Microbispora hainanensis: one gene and its partner. The protein of the gene in region 1 binds, or shares a complex with, the protein of each later gene. Links are inferred from orthologs where the notes say so. Each region holds a gene or a part of one and is shown on either strand. Other genes may lie near its edges. The genes, in order: rny and OHB01_RS23635.

The links.
Region 2: rny (region 1) and OHB01_RS23635 share a complex: the UniProt entries of both Bacillus subtilis proteins name them as parts of the possible RNA degradosome complex. The link is inferred for Microbispora hainanensis from one-to-one orthologs.

The regions. Positions count from the first base shown.
Region 1 is NZ_CP108086.1:4,646,733-4,654,530, reverse strand. Bases 2,778-5,678 are described here. They hold rny (ribonuclease Y), read right to left. Parts: upstream 5,089-5,678; coding sequence 3,466-5,088; downstream 2,778-3,465. Other genes in these bases: recX (recombination regulator RecX), read right to left, coding at 5,369-5,678; OHB01_RS21760 (LVIVD repeat-containing protein), read left to right, coding at 2,778-3,187. In the rest of the region: OHB01_RS21770 (S9 family peptidase), read left to right, coding at 1-504; OHB01_RS21765 (DUF305 domain-containing protein), read right to left, coding at 515-1,183; more of OHB01_RS21760, read left to right, coding at 1,424-2,777; more of recX, read right to left, coding at 5,679-6,496; recombinase RecA, read right to left, coding at 6,505-7,605. UniProt on the Bacillus subtilis protein: Endoribonuclease that initiates mRNA decay. Initiates the decay of all SAM-dependent riboswitches, such as yitJ riboswitch. Involved in processing of the gapA operon mRNA, it cleaves between cggR and gapA.
Region 2 is NZ_CP108086.1:5,051,197-5,058,890, reverse strand. The notes cover bases 991-3,787. They hold OHB01_RS23635 (6-phosphofructokinase), read right to left. Parts: upstream 3,004-3,787; coding sequence 1,978-3,003; downstream 991-1,977. Other genes in these bases: OHB01_RS23630 (bifunctional helix-turn-helix transcriptional regulator/GNAT family N-acetyltransferase), read left to right, coding at 3,266-3,787; macS (MacS family sensor histidine kinase), read right to left, coding at 991-1,793. In the rest of the region: OHB01_RS23645 (response regulator), read right to left, coding at 1-447; more of macS, read right to left, coding at 537-990; more of OHB01_RS23630, read left to right, coding at 3,788-4,174; OHB01_RS23625 (trypsin-like peptidase domain-containing protein), read left to right, coding at 4,279-5,049; OHB01_RS23620 (alkaline phosphatase PhoX), read right to left, coding at 5,154-6,347; OHB01_RS23615 (MerR family transcriptional regulator), read left to right, coding at 6,761-7,694. UniProt on the Bacillus subtilis protein: Catalyzes the phosphorylation of D-fructose 6-phosphate to fructose 1,6-bisphosphate by ATP, the first committing step of glycolysis.

The DNA of each region.
Region 1 (7,798 bases):
CGGTGGGGCGTGACCGATGTGGAGGACGTGATCGCCGCGGCCAAGTGGCTGGTCGTGGAAGGTCTCGCCGACCCCGCGCGGATCGCCGTACGCGGCGCGAGCGCGGGCGGGTGGACGGTCATGGCCGCCTGCGGCGCGTCGGACGTCTTCGCGGGCGGCGTCTCGGTGGCGGGCGTCAGCGCGCTCGGGCCGCTCGTCGCGGCCACCCACGACTTCGAGTCGCGCTATGTGGAGTGGCTGGTCGGCCCCGAGGACCGGTATGGCGAGCGCGAGCCGCTGGCCCGGGCCGACCGGGTGAACTGCCCCATGCTGCTCATGCAGGGGCTCGCCGACCCGGTGGTGCCGCCGGCCCAGTCGCGGGCGTTCGCCGAGCGCCTGCTGGCGCGCGGCGTGCCCTGCACCTATCTGACCTTCGAGGGAGAGGCCCACGGATTCCGGCGGCTGGAGACCAGAGCGGCGGCGCTCGCCGCCGAGTTGTCGTTCTACCTGCAGATCTTCCGCTGAGCGGAGCCGGTCATCCGTCCGTCCCGGCGAGAAGCGTGCGCATCCGGTCGATCTCGATGCGCTGGTCCGCATCGACATGGGTGACGAACTGGTTGATCTCCGACTCCTCGCCTCCCCCGTCACCGAAGAGCCGCTCCACCATGGTCAGCGCTCCCAGGTGGTGCTGGATCATGTACTCGTAGAAGAGCCGGTCGAACCGCGCTCCCTTGGCCTGCTCCAGCTCGGCGAACTGCGCCTCGCTGAGCATGCCGGGCATGAGCTCCCCGCCGCCGTGGTCGTGTCCCCCGCCGGAGCCCACGCTCGGCACCTGCTGGAGCCGGGCCCTGAGCCAGCGCACCATCTGGTCGATCTCGTCCTGCTGGGAGATCTCGATCCGCTTGGCGAAACGCGGGAGGTCGCTGCTCTCGCTGCGCCCGGCGACGAGCGCGGTCATGCGCAGGGCCTGCGAGTGATGCCGGATCATCCCCTGCATGAACCGCACGTCGGCGTCGGTGTACTCCCTGCTGTCGGAGCTCGGCACCTCACCGGCCGGTAAGACCTTGCTGCCCTGTCCCGGTGCCCCCGGCTGCACGACGTTCACCGTGGCGGGGGGTGCGGCGGTCTCGGCCGTACAGGCACTGATCGCGGCGGCGGCCAGCGCGAGCGCGAGAAGCTGCCGTAACGACGGGGAGGAGATCATGGCCTGCGCTCGCTTCGTCGGCGGTTGGGGGGATACCGGCCAAACCGGAGGATGTGAAGGGGTATAGCACATTCGCCCCATATTCAGTTAGTGTCCCCCAAACGCCGCGTAGATCTTTTGGGTCGGGCCGGGCCCCGAGATCTGTCGCACGTCGCAATGGGTCACGCCGGCAAGATCAGAAAAGGAGGGGTGCGACCCTTGAGAATCAGTCGTGCGGCAGCACGTTGGGGGCGTGCTGGATTGAGGAAGATCGGAGTCGTCGCCGCAGGGGCGGTCCTGGTGGGCCTCCTGCCCGCCACGGCCATGGCGGACGACGCCGATCCACGAACCGGCCTGGGAGCAGGCTGGCTGGACGCTCAGCAGGCGAGCCAGGGGCTGGAACTCCTGGCCCACCGGGACAAGCCTGAAGGCTTCTATCAGGCCTCCAGCCCGGGCAACTCGTCGTTCGCGAACTCGGACATGGCCTTCAGCGGCAAGTACGCGTTCGTCGGCAACTTCACCGGTTTCAACATCTACGACATCTCGACGCCTTCCAATCCGGTGCTGACCACGTCCGTGGTGTGCCCGGGCGGCCAGGGCGACCTGTCGGTGTACGGCAACCTGCTGTTCATGTCGGTCGAGGAGACCCGGGGCAGGATCGACTGCGGCACGCAGGGCGCGAGCGGCACGGTCAACCCGGACCGCTTCCGCGGCGTCCGGATCTTCGACGTGAGCGACATCAGCAGGCCGGTCCAGGTGGCGGCCGTCCAGACCTGCCGCGGCTCGCACACCCACACCCTGGTGACCGGCAAGAACGACCCGGACAACGTGTACGTCTACGTGCAGGGCACGGCGAGCGTCCGGTCGGGTTCGGAGCTCGCGGGCTGCGCCAACACCGCGGCGACCGACCCGAACACGTCCCAGTGGCGTATCGAGGTCATCAAGGTGCCGCTGGCGGCCCCGCAGACCGCGGCGGTCGTCTCCACACCGCGCCTGTTCACCGATCCGGAGACCGGGGCGATCAACGGTCTCCAGAACGCCCCGCAGTCCCCGCAGCACCCGTCCGGCTCGTCCTGGTCGCCGTCGCCCGTCACGACACACTGCCACGACATCACGGCCTACCCGGAGATCGGGCTCGCGGCCGGGGCGTGCGCGGGCAACGGCCTCCTGATCGACATCTCCGATCCGGCCAACCCCAAGCGGCTCGACGCGGTGACGGACCCGAACTTCGCCTACTGGCACTCGGCCACGTTCAACAACGACGGGACCAAGGTCGTCTTCACCGACGAGTGGGGCGGCGGCACCGGGGCGCGGTGCCGTGTCACCGACGAGCCCTCGTGGGGCGCGGACGCCATCTTCGACATCGTCGACGGCAAGCTGAAGTTCCGCAGCTACTACAAGCTGCCCGTGCCGCAGACGAACCAGGAGAACTGCGTCGCGCACAACGGGTCGCTCGTTCCCGTGCCCGGCCGGGACATCATGGTCCAGGCCTGGTATCAGGGCGGCGTCTCGGTGTTCGACTTCACCGACTCGGCCAACCCGCACGAGATCGCGTACTTCGACCGCGGCCCGGTCAGCGCGACCTCGCTGCTCCTCGGCGGTTTCTGGTCCGCGTACTACTACAACGGCAACGTATACGGCAGCGAGATCGCCCGCGGGATCGACGCGTTCAAGCTGACCGCGAGCCAGCACCTGGACCAGGCCGAGATCGACGCGGCTGCCACGGCCACCTTCGACCGGTTCAACACCCAGCAGCAGCCTCGGGTGACGTGGCCGGCGAGCTTCCCGCTGGTGCGCGCCTACTACGCGCAGGCGCTGCGCACCGGCACCATGAAGAAGAACACCGCCGACAACGTACAGAAGTTCGTCGACCGGGCCGAGCAGTTCACGAACGGGCCACAGAAGAACGCCGCGGTGGCGCAGCTTCGGGCCGTCTCCCACCAGCTCGACACCTCCGTCAAGGCGCAGGCGACGCTGGCGAAGGCGCTCAACGACCTCGCCGACGCGCTCAGCCTCAAGGCCTGAGCCGACGGGGGGCGCCCCACCGGGGCAGTCCCCGCACGACCGGGGCCCCCGTCCAGCATTGGACGGGGGCCCTTCACCGTGGGTGCCCCGGGCTGTGGGGCATGAGGGCCGGGACTATGCCGGCCGAGGCTTCACGCGGCGATGCTCACCGGAGGGGCGCCGCCTACCGGGCAAGGTGGGGAGCGGACGGGGCGTCGCCGAGCGACCCCGGCAGGGCAGGCGGCACCGGGCAAGGCGTACCTGCCGGGGCTTCATGGGGTGAGGCTCTCAGATGGGGCTTACCGGGCGAACTCCGTGGCACGGGACTCGCGGACCACGGTGATGCGGATCTGGCCGGGGTAGGTCAGCTCCTCTTCGACCTGCTTGGCGACGTCCCTGGCGATGACCTGGGCCTGGATGTCGTCCACGTTGTCGGGCCGGACCATCACCCGGATCTCCCGGCCGGCCTGCATGGCGAAGACCTTGTCCACACCGTCGTACGACTGGGCGATCTCCTCCAGACGCTCCAGCCGCTTGACGTACGCCTCCAGGGACTCGCGCCGGGCACCGGGGCGGCTGCCGCTGATCGCGTCCGCGGCCTGGGTGAGGACCGCCTCGACGGTCTTGACCTCAACCTCGTTGTGGTGCGCCTCGATGGCGTGGACGACGTCCTCGTGTTCGCCGTACCGGCGGGCGATCTCCGCGCCGATCATCGCGTGGCTGCCCTCGACCTCGTGGGTGAGCGCCTTGCCGATGTCGTGCAGAAGCGCGCACCGCTTGACGAGGTCACGGTCGAGCCCCAGCTCGGAGGCCATGATTCCGGCGATGTGCGCCGACTCGATCAGGTGCTTGAGCACGTTCTGGCCGTAGGAGGTGCGATAGCGGAGCTGGCCCAGCAGCGTGACCAGCTCGGGGTGCATCTCGGTGATGCCCAGCTCGACCAGGGCGTCCTCTCCCGCGCGCACGCACAGGTCCCGCACCTCGGCCTTGCTGCGCTCGTACGCCTCCTCGATGCGCTGGGGGTGGATCCGGCCGTCGAGCACCAGCTTCTCCAGCGTCAGCCTGGCCGTCTCCCGCCGGACCGGGTCGAAACACGACAGCAGCACCGCCTCCGGCGTGTCGTCGATGATCAGATTGACCCCGGTGGTGGACTCGAACGCCCTGATGTTGCGGCCCTCGCGGCCGATGATGCGGCCCTTCATCTCGTCGCCGGGCAGGTGGAGGACGCTCACCACCGACTCGGCCGTCTGCTCGGTGGCGACCCGCTGCACCGCCAGTGTCACGATCTTGCAGGCGCGCTTCTCGCCCTCCTTCCGGGCCTCGCTCTCGATCTCCCGGACGATCAGCGCGGCCTCGCGCTTGGCCTGGTTCTCGATCTCCTTGACCAGCTCCGCCTTGGCCTGCTCGGCCGTCAGGCCGGCGACCCGCTCCAGGATCTCCTGCCGCCGCTCGGCCACCCGCTCCAGCTCCTCACGGCGGTCGGCCAGCTCGGTCTCGGTCTCGGCCAGCTTGCGGGCCCGCTCCGTCTGTCTGCGCGCCTCCTCGTCAAGCCGCTGCTCACGCTCAGCAAGCCGGTTCTCGCGACGCTCGAGGTCGGAGCGCAGTTCCTTGAGCTCCGTCTTGAGGATCCGCGCCTCCTCCTCGACCTCCTTGCGCATCAGCGCTGCGCTTTCGGCGAGTGTCTCCGACTTCTTGAGGATCTCCCCCGCGTCACGCTCCGCCTTCGTGCGGATCTCCTCGGCCTCGCGTCTGGCCTGTTCGAGTTCCTCGTTGACCTCGGCCTTCACCTCGGCGAGCTGCTCGGGCGAGGGGCCGGACGGTGCGACGACGCCGGTGCGGCGCATGACTATGACGAGGGCGGCGATCATCACGAGAGCCAGCAGCACTACCGCAACCGCAAGAACGATCACGATCGTGTCCATGCGCGCTCACCCCTCACGACAACTATTGGCAGAGGTCACACGCGCAGCACGGCAGCGCCCGGTGGCGTCACCAGGACAAATATCGTCGCAATGCCCGGACGCCCCAAGGGGCGGCCGATATGGCCCGGAGGCCGGTCAATGTCTCTCGTCCGTCGTGGTTCACCGTTATGGCAATCCGCGCTGCGCGGAGTAACTCCTCACTGCGGTCGAGATTAAGCGTCAGAGAGGTAACGAGCAAGCAAAGATGCCCTGTCAAGTGACTTTTGCGTGGTGCGATGGCTCACTCGAAGGTCTCCGGAAGCCCATCTGACGGGCTGCCTTCGGCCTCGATCGCCTCTCGGACCACGCGGAAAGCCAGCCCCGGCGAGTAGCCCTTGCGGGCCAGCATGCCGACCAATCGTCGCATGCGAGCCTGCGGCTCCACCCCACGGGTGGCGGCCAGCTTCCGGTCGACGAGCCTGCGTGCGGTCTCGGCCTCCTCGTCCGGATCAAGCTGCCCGACGGCGTCCTTGACCGTCTCCTCGGCCACGCCACGCTGCCGCAGTTCCTGCGCGAGCGCGCGGCGGGCCAGCCCGCGACCGGTGTGCCGGGAGCTCACCCACGCGGCGGCGAACGCCTTGTCGTCGATGAGCCCGACCTCGGAGAACCGCTCAAGCACGGCGTTCGCCGCATCCTCGGGCACGTCCCGCTTACGCAGGGCGTCCGCTAGCTGAGCCCGGGTCTTGGGGGCCATCGTGAGCAGCCTCAGGCAGATGGCCCTGGCCACCGCCTCCGGGTCGGCCGGCGGCCCCGCGCTCGCCGCGGTGCCCTCCTCCGGCCCGTCAGGAAGCCACCCGTCGGACCTCCTACGCTTCCCCCGGCGTCCCGGCGTGCCCGGCTCCCCCAAGCCGGCCCAATCTCCACGGCCTGCCAGGTCTCCCGGCACGCCCGGTCCCTCCGAGCCTGCCCAATCTCCACGGCCTGCCCGGCGTCCCGGCGCGGCCGACTCCCCCGGGCTCGCCCAGTCTCCCGGCGCGGGCCGGTCTCCCCGTGCGCCCGGCTCTTGCAGCCTTGCCCGGTCTCCGCGCGTGCGGCCACGTCCCTGGCGTCGGCGGCCGACAGGGCCGGCTTCCTGGCCCGCCTCCGCCCGCCCGCTCGCCTCGCGGCCGATCTCCTGCCCGCCGATCCTCGAACGCCCGTTTTCCGCACGCCCGGTCTCCGTACGCGCGTTGCCCGCACGCCCGGTCTCCGCACGCCCGCCGTCCGTACGCCCGCTTTCCGCGCGCCGGATCTGCTCGCGGAGGGCGGCGATCGTCGCGGAGACGTCCTCAGCGGGCCTCTGCGGCTCTTCGGCCGGCGCCCAGGGTCCCGAGTTCCAGTCCCCCGGCCCGATCTCGCCGTCCGGGCCAGGGGGCTCGTCGCGCCTCATGCCTGCGCTCAGACGTCACCCGGCTTGGGCGCACTGGCCGCCTTGCTGCCCCGGCCGGAGGTGGGGGCGGCCGGCGTCGCCGGGGCTGCGGGGGGCTCGCTCGGCGTGTCGAGCCGCGGCCCGACTCCGAGCTTCTCCTTGATCTTCTTCTCGATCTCGTTGGCGATGTCGGGGTTGTTCTTGAGGAAGTTGCGGGCGTTCTCCTTGCCCTGCCCGAGCTGGTCGCCCTCGTACGTGTACCAGGCGCCGGCCTTGCGCACGAACCCGTGCTCGACGCCCATGTCGATCAGCCCACCCTCGCGGGAGATGCCTACGCCGTACAGGATGTCGAAGTCGGCCTGGCGGAAGGGCGGGGCCATCTTGTTCTTGACGACCTTCACCCGGGTCCGGTTGCCGACCGGCTCGGTGCCGTCCTTGAGCGTCTCGATCCTGCGCGCGTCCAGCCGCACCGACGCGTAGAACTTCAGCGCCTTGCCACCCGTGGTGGTCTCGGGGCTGCCGAACATGACACCGATCTTCTCGCGGAGCTGGTTGATGAAGATGGCGGTGGTCCGGGTCTGGTTCAGCGCACCGGCGATCTTGCGCAGGGCCTGCGACATCAGGCGGGCCTGGAGACCGACGTGGCTGTCGCCCATCTCGCCCTCGATCTCGGCCTTCGGCACGAGGGCCGCCACCGAGTCGATCACGATGATGTCGACGGCGCCGGAGCGGATCAGCATGTCCGCGATCTCCAGCGCCTGCTCACCGGTGTCCGGCTGGGAGACGAGCAACGCGTCGACGTCGACGCCCAGCTTCTTGGCGTACTCGGGGTCGAGGGCGTGCTCGGCGTCGATGAACGCGGCGATGCCGCCGCCCTTCTGGGCGTTGGCCACGGCGTGCAGGGCGACCGTCGTCTTACCGGAGGACTCTGGGCCGTACACCTCGACGATCCGGCCGCGGGGATAGCCGCCGATGCCGAGGGCGACGTCGAGAGCGATCGAACCGGTGGGGATGACCTCGATCGGGGCACGCGCCTCGTCTCCGAGGCGCATGACACTGCCCTTGCCGAACTGCCGCTCGATTTGCGCGAGGGCGGTCTCAAGGGCCTTCTCGCGGTCGTTGATTGCCATTGGGTGCCCCCTGAAGGGTGTCGTCTGCTCGGTCACCGAAAAGCTACGGGGTGCCACCGACATTTTCCGGAGCTTCCCGCACACCGCCCCGAGAGGTGGGCCGGGAGCCTGTCGCGCCCCGGCGACCTGACGGCGCGCACCCCGGCGGCGACCAGTCCAATATAGCCGAACGACTGTTCGATCACATGCGGAA
Region 2 (7,694 bases), 410 kb from region 1 along the record:
GTCCTGCGCGGCGTCGCGGCCCGGGCCTGCCGTCCGGTGGGCCAGCCTGCGATACTCCCCCAGCACCAGCCCGGCCAGGCCGGGGGTGAAGACGGCGTCGCCCTCGGCGGTGCGCCGGACGGCGTCCAGGAACTCCTCCCGGCTCGCCGATTTCACGAGATATCCGGAAGCGCCCGCCTTGACCGCTTCCAGGACGTCCTCCTCCTCGGCGCTGGCCGACAGGACGAGCACGCGCGGCGGGACGGCGGACGCGCCGAACCCCCGGGCCACCTCGACGCCCGGCAGGTCGGGCAGCCGCAGGTCGAGCACCACCACGTCGGGCCGCACCGCCGCCGCCACGCGCAGCGCCTGACGGCCCTCCCCGGTGGTGGCGACGACGTCGTACCCGGCCTCGGCCAGGTCGCGGGCGACCGCCTCCCGCCACATCGGATGGTCGTCCACCACCATGACCCGCACCCGCGGGCGTTCCCGGCGACCGGCGCCCTCACCGGCCGCCGGGCGCGCGGGATCGCCGGCGCGCAGCCGTTCGTCTCCGCTCACGACCGCCTCCCGCTCGCCTCGTCCGCGCTCGCCTTGTCCGCGCTCGCCTTGTCCGCACCCACTGGGACCGTCAGCTCGATCTCCGTTCCCGTACGCGACGAGGTGATGGCCACCGTGCCGCCGAGGTCGGCCACGCGGCCCCGGATCGAGCGGGCCACGCCCATGCGCCCCTCGCGGGCCGCCTGCTCCAACCGGCCCTCGGGGATGCCCGGCCCGTCGTCGCGTACGGTGACGACGACCGCGCCGTCGTCCTCCTCCGCGAGTATCCACGCGCGGGTGCCCTCGGGACAGTGCCGGGCGACGTTGTCGAGGGCCGCGCCGACGGCCGCCGCCGCCTCCCGCGCGCTCCCGGCCGGCAGCCGCAGCGGTGTCGCGGGCGCGGACACCGTCACCCCGGAGGTGCCGTACGGCCGCAGCAGCTCGCGCAGGTCGACATCGGATTCCGCCGCGCCGGTCCCCGTGGAACCAGGAGAGGTGTGGGCGAGGCGGCGGCGCTGCCACACCGGAGCATGGAGACCGGGCGGCGGGGCGGGATCCGGCTCCTCCGCCACGGGCGGGGCCTGCACCAGCGCCCGCAGCGCCGCCTCCTGCTCCCCCGCCAGCCTGCCCAGCTCGGCCGCCTCGCCGCCGATCTCCGCGCCCCTGCGCTGCACCAGGGCCAGCACCTGGAGCACTGAGTCGTGGATGCCGCGGGCGAGCCGCTCCCGCTCGCGGCCGGCCGCCTCGATCCGCGCGGCGCGCCGCATGCGCTCCTCGGCCTCCCGCGCGAGCCGGGCGACATGCCCGACGACCACTCCGGCCATGAACATGAGCACGGCGCCGTTCACCGGGATCGAGGCGAGATCGACCCCGTTGCCGCTGCGCAGCCACAGGTCGGCCGCCGACATGACCGCGGCGGCGACCGCACCTGCGCGGCGTCCCCGCGCCACGCCGTACGCCAGGACGGGGCCGGCCGCCCAGGTCGCCGTGATCGGGATCGCCCCGGCCAGCATGTCGTCGCGGCTCTGCGCGTACGGCGCGGCCAGCAGGCACGCCACCGTGACGACGAGGTCGGCGGCCAGCAGCGGCCCCCGCCGTGCGGAGGGAGGCGGGACGAGCATGACGACCGTCCAGACGGCCATCACGCCGACGACGGCCCAGGCCACGGCGGGACGGGCGTAGCCGCCCGCCCTGAGCACGAGCAGCGCCGCGTACGCGAGCGACGCCACGCGGAACACCGCGATCGCCCGCCAGAACGGTCCCTCGATGCCCATCGCGCGGCGACCTCTCCTGATCGAGCCGGGGAGGGCCGGGCCCTCCGCTCACATACTCGGGCAATCGCCGCGCCCGGGGGGCTCACTTCGCGTGATTCGGGGCCTTTCATGCGTACGGCTCCCGCGGGGCGACGCGGGAGCCGTACAGGATCGTGCGCGGGCCCGGGTGACGGGCCCGCACCGATCAGCCGAAGAAGACCTCGGCCTCCTCGTAGCGGGAGACCGGCACGGTCTTGAGCTCGGCGGTCGCCTCGGCGAGCTCGACGCGGACGATGTCGGTGCCGCGCAGCGCGACCATCTTGCCGTAGTCGCCTTCGTGCACCGCGTCGATCGCGCCCAGGCCGAAGCGGGTCGCGAGCACGCGGTCGTAGGCGGTCGGGGTGCCGCCGCGCTGGATGTGGCCGAGGACCGTGGTGCGGGCCTCCTTGCCGGTGCGCTTCTCGATCTCCTTGGCGAGGACCTCGCCGATGCCGCCGAGACGCACGTGGCCGAACGCGTCGAGCTCGCCCGCCTGCAGCGCCATCTGGCCCTCGAGCGGGTGGGCGCCCTCGGCGACGACGATGATCGGCGCGTAGCGGGTCTTGAACCGCGACTCGACGTAGGCGCAGACCTTCTCGATGTCGAACGGCTTCTCCGGGATGAGGATGACGTTGGCGCCGGCGGCCATGCCCGCGTGCAGCGCGATCCAGCCCGCGTGACGGCCCATGACCTCGCAGATCAGCGCGCGGTGGTGCGACTCGGCGGTGGTGTGCAGCCGGTCGATGGCCTCCATCGCGATGTTGACCGCGGTGTCGAAGCCGAAGGTGTAGTCGGTGGCGTTGAGGTCGTTGTCGATCGTCTTGGGCACGCCGACGACCTTCACATCGCGATCGAACAGCTGCTTGGCCACGCCCAGCGTGTCCTCACCGCCGATGGCGATGAGCGCGTCGACGCCCTGTGCGGCGAGGTTCTCCTTGATCCGCTCGACGCCGCCCTCGATCTTGATCGGGTTCGTGCGGGAGGAACCGAGAATGGTGCCGCCGCGCGGGAGGATGCCCCGGACGGCCTGGATGTCGAGCGGCATGGTGTCGCCCTCCAGAGGGCCACGCCAGCCGTCGCGGAATCCGACGAACTCGTGCCCGTACACGCCGACGCCCTTGCGGACGACGCCGCGGATCACCGCGTTCAGCCCGGGGCAGTCGCCGCCTCCGGTCAGGACTCCAATACGCATGACGGGTTCTTCCTCCATCTGGGATTACGCGTGGAATGGCGCGGCCGGCCCGACGCAGGCCCCGGCACTCCACCGCACCGCATTCTGCCTGAGCCTATCTCAATGGTCTAGACCAAAAGGAGAGGCTACGCCACCCGGCCGACCAGACCAACTCAGTCTCGCACGACGAGACCGCGCTCGTCGTGAGTGGCGTCTTCCCAACCGGCCGCTGCGGCTCTATCTTTGACTTCGTCAATCATTTCCTTGAGTTAGGCAAGGGAAAATGGACATCGTTTCCGAAGTCCGTGCGTTCAACCGCTTCTACACGTCCGTCATCGGCGTGCTCGGGTCGGGAATGCACGACACCCCCTACTCCCTGACCGAGGCGCGGGTGCTGTTCGAGCTCGGCACCAGGGACGCCGCCGACACCGCCGACGTCAGGGCAATGCTCGATCTCGACCCCGGCTACCTGAGCCGGATCCTCACCAGGTTCGAAGGCGACGGGCTCGTGTCCCGGGAGCGGTCGGCCGAGGACGCCCGCCGCCAGGTCGTACGGCTCACCCCCAAGGGCCGCGACACCTTCGCCCTGCTCGACCGGCGTTCGGCCGACGAGATCGAGACCCTCCTGGCCAAGCTGACCGATCCGGAACGCCGCCGGCTCGTCACCGCGATGGGCACCGTACGCAGCCTGCTGGAGCCCGGCGAGCGGCGCGAGCCGTACGTGATCAGGCCCCCGCGGGCGGGCGACCTCGGCTGGGTGGTGCACCGGCACGGGGCCCTCTACAGCGAGGAGTACGGCTGGGGCGCCGCGTTCGAGGCCCTGGTCGCGCGGATCGTCGCCGAGTACGTCGAGGACCAGGACCCCCGCCGGGAGGCGGCCTGGATCGCCGAGGTGCACGGCGAGCCGGTGGGATGCGTCTTCTGCCTGCGCAAAGGCGACACGACGGCCCAGCTCCGCCTGCTGCTGGTCGAGCCGTCCGCCCGCGGCATGGGCATCGGGCGGCGCCTGGTCGACGAGTGCCTGCGCTTCGCCGCGTCGGCCGGCTACAGCCGGATCGAGCTCTGGACCCGCGACGTGCTCGTCAGCGCCCGCCGGATCTACCAGGCCGCCGGGTTCGAGCTGGTGGAGCAGTATCCGAGCGAGGAGTCGGGCATCCCCGTCACCGACCAGATATGGGCCAAGGACCTGTGACCTTCCAGGTCGATCCAGGCGGCCTGTGACCCGCCCGGCCGATCTGGGCGGTCCGGGTGGTCCGGGCGGTCCGGGTGGTCCGGGCGGTCCCTATCATGATCTTCGTGCTGGGACCGGTGCGGCGGACCGTGAGAACGCCGAGACAGAGTGTCGCGCTCGCGGTTTGCGTGGCGGTGCTCGCGGGAGCGGGCGCGGCAGGGTGCGCGGGCGCTCATGTGCCCGCACGGCCCGCCGCCCCTGCAGCCGGGGCCACGACCGAGGTCACCGCCATGTCCGAAGCCGCGCACAGCGTGGTGCGGGTCCGGGGTTACGCCTCCTCCTGCCGGAAACCGCTGGAGGCGACCGGATTCGTCTACGCACCCGAGAGGGTCATGGTCAACGCGCACACCGTGGCAGGAGCGGACCGCGACCTGGAAGTCGTCCTCGGCGACGGGCTGCGGTTCGCCGCACAGGTGGTGGCCTTCGACCCGGAGGCCGACGCCGCCGTCCTGCGGGCGCCCGGGCTGACCGCCCGGCCGCTGCGGTTCACGCAAGCCTCGATCACCGCCGCCGTGGTCGTCGGCTACCACAAGGGCGCGACCGTCCCGGTCGAGCTGCCCGCCAAAGTACGGCCGGACCAGCCCGCCGAGTCGTACGACATTTACAACCGCGTGCGAGTCTCACTGCGGATCCATCGCTTCCAGGGTGCGGCCATCACACCCGGCATGTCGGGCGCTCCGCTGGTCTCCGACGGAGATCGGGTGGCGGGGATGGTCTTCGCGGCGGACACGGAGAAGGCCGACGTCGGCTACGCGCTCACGACGGCACAGTTCAGCGCGGTCGCCACGTCCGGCAGGAGGGCCACCACCGCCGTGCCGCACGACCCCTGCGACTGACATCCCTCGTACGCCGGGGGCTGCGGTCCGCCAGGCGAGTGGGCCGGATCGCGGCGGAGGGCCCGGCGATCCGTGTCGTCCGGCCTCGCCAGGCCATTGCCGGTTCAGGCCCGGAAGAGATCATGGAACGGCCCGCGGACCTCGACGGTCACGACGGCCGGGGCGGGCCGCCCGCTCCGGGACGGACGGCAGGAGAAGTAGAGCCGGTCGCCGTCGGGCGACATCGCGGGCCCCGTCACGGCCCAGCCGCCCGTGACACGCAGGAACGGCGCCGCCCGGTCACCGGCGACGAGGGTGAACCCGCCGTCAGCGCAGCCGCCCGGCGTCCCGGCCGTTTCGTGCAGCACGGTCAGACACTCGCGGGCGGCGTCGTACGCCCACACCCGGCCATCGCCCTCGGTGACGAACCGCACCAGGCCATCGGAAAAGTGGCAGTCGCCGCCGCCCGCGAACCTCCTGGCCCCTCTCACCTGCTCCCGCAGGGGCACATAGTGGGGCACATGGTCGGGGAGTGCCGGGATCGGCACCCGTTCCCACGTCACGGACTCCTCGCCGGGGTCGCCGGCCAGCACCTCCAGCACGCCCGTCGTGAGGTCGCCCCTGTCGTCCGGGCGGAACCGATACAGGCATCCGTCCGGCTCCCCCTCCGTGAGGTAGACGACGCCCCGGTCGGGATCACAGGCCACGCCGGCATGGGTGAACAGGCCCATCCCGAGCCGGGGCATGGGGGCGCGCCGGCCGTACGGGTCGCATTCGAAGACCCGGCCGTACGGCGTCCGCTCGCCCGAGATCCAGGTGTGCCATGGCGTGGCGGCGCCGGGCCCGCAGCGGTCGGCGCCGGACAGGATGCGATATCCGCCGCGCAGGGTCCCGTCCGGGGCGAAACGCAGCGCGGTCACGCCGCCGAGCAGCGGCAGCGCGCAGTTGGACACGTATATCCAGCCGTCCTCGTCGGGGAAGCAGCCGCCGTCGTCCGGGGCCGCGGGCCAGACGACTCCCCCGGCACGCTCTCCCGACCGCGCCACGACCCGGGCGGCGAAACCCGGCGGCAGGGCCCGCAGCACGTCCGCCGGGAACGGGTCATCCGGATCTCCCGGCCCGTACGACTCGTATGGCTCGTACGACTCTGGGCCGGGCGGCCCGTAGGACTTGTGCAGCTCGCGGTCGGGCGGCCCGTAGGACTCGTACGGCTCGTGACCGGGCGGCTCACCTCCGTCGCCAGGCCGTGCGAACGCCGCGCGCCACAACGATCCCGGCAGCGCCGAGAGCGCCACCGATCGGACGGAAGTTCCCTGCACCGCTGACCGCCTCCTCGCCCTGCCCCTGGTCATGCCGACCGCCCACCGATGGGCCTGCCGAGTCCCCGCACCCCCGGCCGGCTGGGCGTGCGGCGCGTGATGCGTGGTGCGTGGTGCGTGGAGCGTGGTGCGTGGAGCGTGGTGCCCGCCGGGCCCGGTTCGCCCGTCCAGGCTCAGGAGGGGCCGCACCCTCCTCCGTTCGCTCGTTCCGCGCGGGCCGTCCCTCGTTTCCCGCCTCGCGTTCTCCTGTCCCTCGGCGGCCCGTCGCACACGTCGCTGCACCCAGTCGATCCGTTTCGTGTGAACGGCGGGAGAAGCGGCGTTCCTCACCGAGACGAACTCTTCGAAAACCATGACGCCGCATGACGGAGGCGATATTGACAGTGTCATTATGACAGTGTCATCGTGGAGGCATGAGCGACACCTGGACGATCGGCGAACTGGCGGAGCGGGCGGCGGACCTGCTCAGCCAGGAGCGGCGCGTCCACGGCCGGGAGCCGGGCAGCGGCGGTGGTCCCGAGTCGGGCGCCAAGGGCCGGGAGCCGGGCAGCGGCGGTCCCGGGCCGCGAGCCGACGGCCCCCAGTCACGCGCCAACGGCCCCGAGCCCCGCCCGAACGGCCCTGAGCCGCGCGCCAACGGCAGAGTCCGCGAAGTGCCGAACGAACGGCTCATCCGCTGGTACACGACGATCGGGCTGCTCGACCCCCCGCTCGGCCGGCGCGGCCGGGTGGCCCTCTATGGCCGCCGTCACCTGCTCCAGCTCGTGGCCGTGAAGCGCCGCCAGGCGGAGGGCCGGTCCATCGCCGACATCCAGGCGGAACTGGCGGGCGCGACCGACGCCATGCTTATGCGCGTCGCCGGGCTCACCGAGCCGTTGCCAGGACCGGCGCCCCGGCCGCTCTCCCCGCCCGCTCCGCCTTCCCCGCCCCCTCCGCACCGCCCGGCGGTCCCGGCTCCGGTGAGCGCCGCGGACCGTCCTCCCGGCCCGCCGTCCCCTCCGGCACCACCGGCGCCCGGTTGGCACGGGGCGAGCTACGGGGCGAACCCGGAAACCGACGCCGAGCCCGCCATCCCGGACATCGCACGGCCTGCGGCCCGCGACCGCTTCTGGGCGCGCCCGGCCTCATCCGCCGCCACGGCCGGCTCAGGCCACTACCTGACCCCGAACAAAGACATCGCACACGGAGACACCCCCCACAGGAACTCCCCGCGCAGAGGCGCCACGCGCGGAGACGCCTTGCACGGGAACACCCCGCATGAGGACATCGCACGCGGGGACGCCGCGACTGTTGACGCCACACCCGCGAACACCGGGCCCACGGAAACCGGGCCCTTGAACGCCGGGC